2 regions of the Psychrobacillus sp. NPDC096426 genome follow, and region 1 is predicted to be linked to the other one. Evidence: riboswitches for the same ligand, from Rfam matches in the RefSeq annotation. Region 1 holds a riboswitch; the other holds the start of a gene.
The links. Region 1 has a riboswitch for preQ1 ahead of queC (7-cyano-7-deazaguanine synthase QueC). Riboswitches for the same ligand answer to the same signal wherever they lie in the genome.
Positions count from the first base shown of each region.

Region 2: another riboswitch for preQ1. It lies ahead of ACIQYS_RS11580 (QueT transporter family protein); the one in region 1 lies ahead of queC (7-cyano-7-deazaguanine synthase QueC).

Region 1 covers NZ_JBIWEX010000047.1:2,288-6,080, reverse strand. Annotated here, with positions in the region: gene queE (7-carboxy-7-deazaguanine synthase QueE) at 1-208, opposite strand, end outside; gene queD (6-carboxytetrahydropterin synthase QueD) at 201-674, opposite strand; gene queC (7-cyano-7-deazaguanine synthase QueC) at 678-1,337, opposite strand; PreQ1 riboswitch class I at 1,389-1,432, opposite strand; gene queF (preQ(1) synthase) at 1,452-1,952, opposite strand; PreQ1 riboswitch class I at 2,080-2,126, opposite strand; gene phnE (phosphonate ABC transporter, permease protein PhnE) at 2,247-3,056, opposite strand; gene phnE (phosphonate ABC transporter, permease protein PhnE) at 3,069-3,793, opposite strand, start outside.
Region 2 covers NZ_JBIWEX010000012.1:7,174-10,966, forward strand. Annotated here, with positions in the region: gene ACIQYS_RS11570 (DUF3006 domain-containing protein) at 1-103, opposite strand, end outside; gene ACIQYS_RS11575 (MBL fold metallo-hydrolase) at 90-1,280, opposite strand; PreQ1 riboswitch class I at 1,416-1,460, shown strand; gene ACIQYS_RS11580 (QueT transporter family protein) at 1,468-1,959, shown strand; gene ACIQYS_RS11585 (glycine betaine ABC transporter substrate-binding protein) at 2,003-2,896, opposite strand; gene ACIQYS_RS11590 (ABC transporter permease) at 2,903-3,547, opposite strand; gene ACIQYS_RS11595 (ABC transporter ATP-binding protein) at 3,548-3,793, opposite strand, start outside.

The sequences.
Region 1 (3,793 bases):
CAAGACGCTTTAATTCAGACCAAATCTCTTCTGCCGTCATTTGTACAATAAGATGCTTGCCGCTACCATCCCATGTAAACGATGAATCACACCAAGAACAAGAATAGTCACAGCCTGCAGTTCGAACAAACATTGTCTTCTGGCCTACTACCATTCCCTCACCTTGAATCGTCGGTCCAAAAATCTCCATAACAGGTACCTTACTCAACTTCCATCCACTCCCTTCTCGCTTCAGCATAGCTTGTCGGAGTTTCATACAGCCTGATAAATTCTACACGCGCCCCGTTATATCGTTGTTCCTCAAGTAAGGCTTCAGCTAACTTTTCGTAAATCCAGACAACGATATTTTCTGCAGTTGTATTCATCGGCGGAAGGGTTTCATTTAAATAACGATGATCCAAATAAATCTCTATTTTTTGTTTCCATATTTCTTTTATATCGCCAAAATCAATCAGCAAACCGCGTTCATCCGTGTATCCACTTAATCCTAATACGGCACGATACGTATGACCGTGCAGATTTTTACATTTACCTTCATAGTTATGTAAATGATGGGCAGCATCGAAAGTAAATTCTTTGCTCACTAGAACACGTTTGGAATGATAGTTTAATTGATTACTTTGTATATCTACATCTATTTTTTGAAGCTTATCGACAATCCTAAAATTGGCCATGCCTCAGGACTCCTTCTTGAAGCTTAAATACTCATCAAGCCCTTTATTCCGCAGCTTACACGCTGGGCATTCCCCACAGCCGTCTGCAATTACACCGTTATAGCAGGTCAACGTTCTTTCCCGCACAAACTCAAGCACACCGAGGCTATCAGCAAGCTCCCATGTCTGCGCCTTGTTCAACCACATGAGCGGTGTATCAATCACAAAGGTAGCGTCCATCGCTAAATTTAACGTTACGTTTAAGGATTTAACAAACATATCTCGGCAATCGGGATATCCGCTAAAATCCGTTTCACAAACACCAGTTACAATATGCTTGGCTCCTACTTGACTCGCCAAAACACCTGCAAATGAAAGAAAAAGTAGATTCCGCCCGGGTACAAAAGTCGAAGGTAGCCCCCCTTCTTCACCGTCCTCTACCTCTATGTCATCTCGAGTCAATGCATTCGGTGCAAGTTGATTCAAAAGGGACATATCCAAAATATGATGCTTAATACCAAGTTCCTCTGTTATTGCTTTCGCACACTCAATTTCAAGACGATGCCTTTGCCCATAATCGAAAGTCACTGCCTCAATCTCTTTGAAACGTTCTTTTGCCCAGAACAGACAAGTCGTGCTGTCCTGACCCCCGCTAAACACAATGATTGCTTTTTCCTGCTTCATCTATAAAACTCCCTTATAACGAAAAAACGGCACCCTAAAAAGAATGCCGTTTTCTTCTTAGTTTTTTAAAGAGGGTAGCTAAAAACCTCTTCCTTCATCACGCGGACTATTCAATTATCGATTATCTATTTTTTCAGGGTAAAGATCATGATTCATCAAACGATAATTTGCCATCTCTTCATATTTAGTACCTGGTCTTCCGTAATTGCACCACGGATCAATGGAAATTCCACCACGCGGAGTGAACTTGCCCCAAACTTCAATATACCTTGGATCCAGTAATTTAATTAAATCGTTCATGATAATGTTGACACAATCTTCATGGAAATCGCCATGGTTTCTAAAACTAAACAAATATAACTTTAGTGATTTACTCTCTACTATTTTTTTATCCGGTATGTACGATATGTACATCGTTGCGAAATCAGGCTGTTGTGTAATCGGACATAAACTAGTGAACTCTGGACAATTAAATTTCACGAAATAATCACGATTAGAATGCAGACTATCTACCGACTCCAATACTTCCGGTGCATACTCAAATGAATATTGAGTTCCCTGATTACCTAACAAAGTCAAATCCTTCAAACCTTCTTCTTGGCTTCTGCCAGACATAATAAAAACCTCCCTGTAAAATGTTTCCCAACACTTTTAAGAGAGGCTAGACCAATGATTCTATTCCAAACTTTTGGATATTACATAAAAAAAGCCATGTCCAAATATGGACATGGCGAAAAGTCATGTATCCATAGTTTTTTATAGAGGGTATCAGCTATGAACCTCTCCCGATTAAGTCGGGTACTTATCTATATTATAGAATACTTTGGAAAACGTCAAATAGACATTTATATTTAAATGGTCGTATCGCTTTAAGATGAAACGACTCCGCTGTATGTATCCTCTGCTAATCTAATATCCTCTTACTAGTTTATTTCGAATTTTGTTGGATATAAATTCAACGATTAGTATCAGGAGTACTAACCCAATTAAAATAGACCCAACTTCCTCCCAGCGATAGGATCTCATTGCAAAGATGAGTGGTGCGCCGATTCCTCCAGCACCAACTAGTCCTAATACAGATGCATCGCGTAAATTCATGTCAAATCGATAAATAACAATAGATAAAAACATGGCAAATAATTGTGGGATAATGCCATAACGGATCTTTTCAAACATTGTACAACCAATGGATGTCATCGATTCTAAGACGCTAGTATCTAAGTCTTCAATAACATCTGCGTATAGTTTCGATAGCATTCCTATGGATGTTAATGACATCGTTAAAACTCCCGCAAATGGGCCTGGACCAGTTACACGAATAAACATTAATCCGTAAATAATTGCTGGAATTGTACGTATGCCAATCAATAATATTTTCGTCACAAAGGCAAGCGGCTTTGGCACAACATTGGAAGCTGATAGAAAAGCTAGTGGAATTGCTAAAATAGCGCCAATAATTGTTCCTAAAAAGGCAATAGCCATTGTTTCAATGAGTAAGTAAGCGACACCTTTTTCCGTAAAGTTAAGGAGTAAATCTAAATCTGGGTGTAAAATACCAGCTATAATATTTTTCGCAATCGTTAAGCCACTTGCCCCCATATTATTCAGTTGAATCGCTGAAAGCGACCAAATAAATAATATAAAAACAATAATGAAAATCCATGTAATATATTGATAATTCTTCTTTTCTGACAGCAGTTGCTTTTCAATAGCATTCATACAATTTCCTCCTTAAACTAACTTCTTTCTGAAATGTTCACTTATGTTTTCGATGATGAATACTGTAATGGCAAGCATGAGCAGAATTATGCCGACATTTGCATAATTTCGCCAGCCGATTCCCTCATTTAATAGAAGACCAATACCACCTGCACCTACATATCCTAAAATCGAGGCATAACGAACGTTCCCTTCAAAGCAGAATAAAGAAGTGGATAAATAGTTGGGCAAAACTTGGGGAAATATTGCGTATCGAAATGCTTGAATCCGAGTCAAACCCATCGACTCCATCGCTTCATATGCGTCCATATTCGCATTTTCAATTTGCTCATACAACAGCTTTGCAACATACGCAATCGTAAATAAAAAAATTGCAACAGTACCTGCCATCGTACCTAAACCAAATATAAATGTTGCAATAAGTGCTGCTACTAAAGTTGGCAAAGTTCGAAGAATACTTAGTAAAAATTTAACGATAGAAACGACTATCGGACTTTTAATAATATTGGAGGAAGCTAGAATAGCAACAGGTAACGCTACAGCTGCCCCTAACACTGAACCAAGTAATGACATCTTTATTGTGTCCATTAATGGTTGCCAAAGCTTAGGGGTGTATTCCCAGTTCGGGGGAATCATTTGATCTAAGATGAAGAAAAACTCTTTGATTCTTTTCACTATTACTTCCATACTAAATCCTGTAATACGGACCGAAATGATTGTAGCGATGAGCAATATTA
Region 2 (3,793 bases), on a different contig from region 1:
GTTCAGAAATAGGGATATGCAGTGTTTCTGTTTCACCCGGATATTTTAAAAACACTGCGAGCTCTCCTTCTACTCGATCGAGTGTGTATCTATTTGAGTTCACTCATCACTACCCCTTTCTCATTTAACAACTGTGCTGCATCTCCATCGTTATTCCACATTTGTCTATTCGTCCATTTCAAATGTCGTTCGTCTTCTTTCGCATTCGGACCACTCGTAATATAAATGGTTTCCCCGGCCTCGATAGATATATTCGGAAAATTATACACTTGATTGCCCGCAACGGAAACCAACTGCCATCCCTCTAAATTTACTACTCCATCCCCTTGATTTGTAATACCAACAGTTTCTTCCCGTAAATCTTTCTCCGAAATAAAAAGTGGTGTTTCCGCTACATTTCCCTGTTCATTAGGAAGATAATCCTTGGAAACAGTATATCCTCTTCCATCTGTTGTCACTATAATGTTTCCTAACTCTGCTGTGCTATAAATCTCCGAATTCGCTTTTTTCAATCTAGTCACTACTACTGGGGTAGGATGACCATATATATTATTTTCTCCATAACTTAAAATCGTTACTTCCGGTTGAACCGCACGAATAAAAGCATCCGAGCTACTCGTATCCGAACCATGATGTCCTGCTTTTAAAACAGTAGACTTCAAGTTATAATCGTTTATCATGCTTTTCTCCACACCAGCATCAGCGTCCCCGGTTAATAAAAATGACACATCCTCATATTGTACCTTTAACACAATGGAAGCTTCATTATTATCCTTGGCATCTTCCCCCGTATTCAATACAGTAATTTCTACATTTGAATCTAAATGGATCGTATCACCTTTATTCGGCACAATAAACGGGATATGCTTGTCCAAAATAAGCTGTAACATTGTTTCATACGTCTCGGTCGTATGCTCTTTTCCAGAATCTAAGAAGTTTTTAATCTCTACGGAATTTAACACTGCAAGCAGTCCACCAATATGGTCAGCATCGGGATGAGTCGCTACAACATAATCTAACTTTTCCACTCCCTGTTGCTGCAAGTAAGTCACTACATCCTTCCCTGCTTCTTTCTTCCCTCCATCGACAAGCATATTTTTTCCTTCTGGAGATTGAATAAGAATAGAATCCCCTTGCCCAACGTCTATAAAATGAACGCTCATTTCTGTTGTGTTATTTGTTTCTACTTTCGTTTCTTGATTAGGTGCTGGCATTTCTATCGTGCAACCAAATGTCACGAAAATCAAAAATGCACTGATGACTGATATTATCTTTTTCATTTTATACCTTCCTTTTTTTACGTTGCTCCTATTTTATCATAGAGAAATTCATATTCAGACGGTCCATTTGAAGAATTTCAAACTTTCCTTGACAAATGTCCTATGACTGTCATATAATTATCAATTGTGATTACAAATTACGTGGTTCGAGAACCTCCCACGAAAAAAAACTAAGGAGAAATGAATAATGAAAACAAGAACTCTTGCAATAAGTGGTATTATTGCAGCTTTATATGTTGCGGTTTCGCTTCTAATTGCACCTTTCGCATTTGGTGCAGTACAATTTCGTATTGCTGAAATGTTCAATCATCTGATTGTCTTTAACAAAAAGTATGTTTTTGGAATTGTACTTGGTGTATTTGTAACGAATTTATTTTCCCCACTTGGCTTGTATGACTTAACTTTTGGGGTAGCACATTCGATCATTACCTTGTCGATCACTATTTTTGCATCCAGGTATATAAAAGGATATCTAGGACGTATGATTTTTAATACGCTCATCTTCACATTCATGATGTTCATCATTGCATTCGAATTGAAGCTCGCAATCATAGACATTCCTGATACTTTCCTATATCTTTGGTTAACAGTTGCAATTGGTGAATTTGTTGTATTAGCAGTAGGTATTCCATTTATTGCTGCTTTAAATAAGCGATTAAATTTTAAAGCTATGATTTAAATAATTTGCACCCGATTCTAACTAGAACCGGGTGCTTTTTTAGTTATTTATCAATCAAACCTTTCTCCACTAAGAAATCATGGGCAACATCTTCCGCTTTTTTTCCGTCAATATCCACTTTTGCATTCATCTTTAACATATCCTCTTCCGAAATTTTTCCTGCTAATTCGTTTAATACTTTTTCTAGCTCTGGAAACTTTTCTAGTGTCTCTAAACGTACTACTGGTGCTGCATCATACTTAGGGAAAAATCCTAAATCATCCGTTGTTGTTTGTAATTCAAATCGTTCAATACGCCCATCTGTTGTAAAAGCTGGAATTACATCCACATCCCCATTTTTTACTGCCTCATACATCAAGTTTGGATCCAGACTTTTCGTTTCCGTGAATGTGAAGGGATAGGAGTTAATTAGGTCATCAAATCCATCTCCTTGCCGTTCATAAAAAGCATGAGGGGCACCGAACACCATATTACCAAACCTAGAGACTTCCACAAGATCCGAATAAGTCTTTGCGTCATAATCTTTGTCTTTGGCATAAGCCAATGTATACGTATTTTCAAACCCCAGTGGACTTAACCAAGTTGCTTGAAACTGTTCTTCATACCCTTTTTTCACTCGTTCTAGCACATTTTCTGAGCTTTCTCCTACTTCCGATGACTCTTTTAGCACATCCTTTAATCCTGTACCCGTGTACTCTACATATAAGTCAATATCACCTTTCTCAAGTGCTGGAGTCATTATCGCCACTTCTCCGAGTCCTTCTTTATACTTCACTTGATAATCCGTACGCTCTTCAATATATTGACCTAAAATTTGCGGTAATATATATTGTTCTGTCCAAGGCTTTCCACTTATTACGAGTGTCTCCCCCGAGTTCGAACAAGCACCTAGTAATACGACCGCTACAATCCCAATCATGACGAACATTTTCTTCATTCCTCATCATCCCCTTGTATTTAATCCTTTTGGTGTCGCTTTTTTCTCAATCCATTTCAAAGCAAGGTCAAACAAAATGGCTAATAAAGCAACAGGCAATGCCCCTGCTAAGACGAGCGCATTATTATATGATTGTAAACCTCTATAAATAACATCGCCTAACCCACCTGCTCCAACAAAAGTCGCAAGTGTCGCAATTCCAACCGTCAGAACGGTAGCTGTTCGAATACCTGCCATGATAAATGGTAAGGCGAGCGGAAACTCAATCTGCCGTAACAATTGACTTGTCGTCATCCCCATTCCACGCCCTGCTTCAATAATAGAATCATCGATTGTTGTAATGCCTGTATATGTATTTCGTAAAATAGGTAAAAGTGCATAAATAATTAAGGCGATCAATGCAGTCATCGTTCCTATTCCAATGAGTGGCACTAGAAATCCAAACAACGCTAGACTAGGAATTGTTTGAAAAACGGCAGTCACCCCAATAATCGGTTCCGCAAATTTTCGATATCTTGCCACGAAAATCCCTAAAGGTAAGGCGATACCAATGCCTATCGCTAAGGCAATAAACGATAAATAAATATGTTGTAAAAATGCCTCCTGTATTAAATCAGATCTACTTTGAATCGTGTCTAAAAAAGTTTGCATTTACAACACCTCTTCCTTTTTAAGCAACGCACGTAGAAGAATGGACTGGTTCACAAAACCTAATTCTTTCTTTCCCTTTTTTACGAGTAAACTTTCGGTTCCTTCGTTTTCTAATAATTTTATTGCTTCTTCTACTAATATGTTTGATTCAACGACTAAATAAGGAGTTTGTTGACTTCGTTCAAATAAAGGCATGAACTCTTGTAGTTCTCGTTTTCCGACTGATTTTTTTCGATTGATACGTTC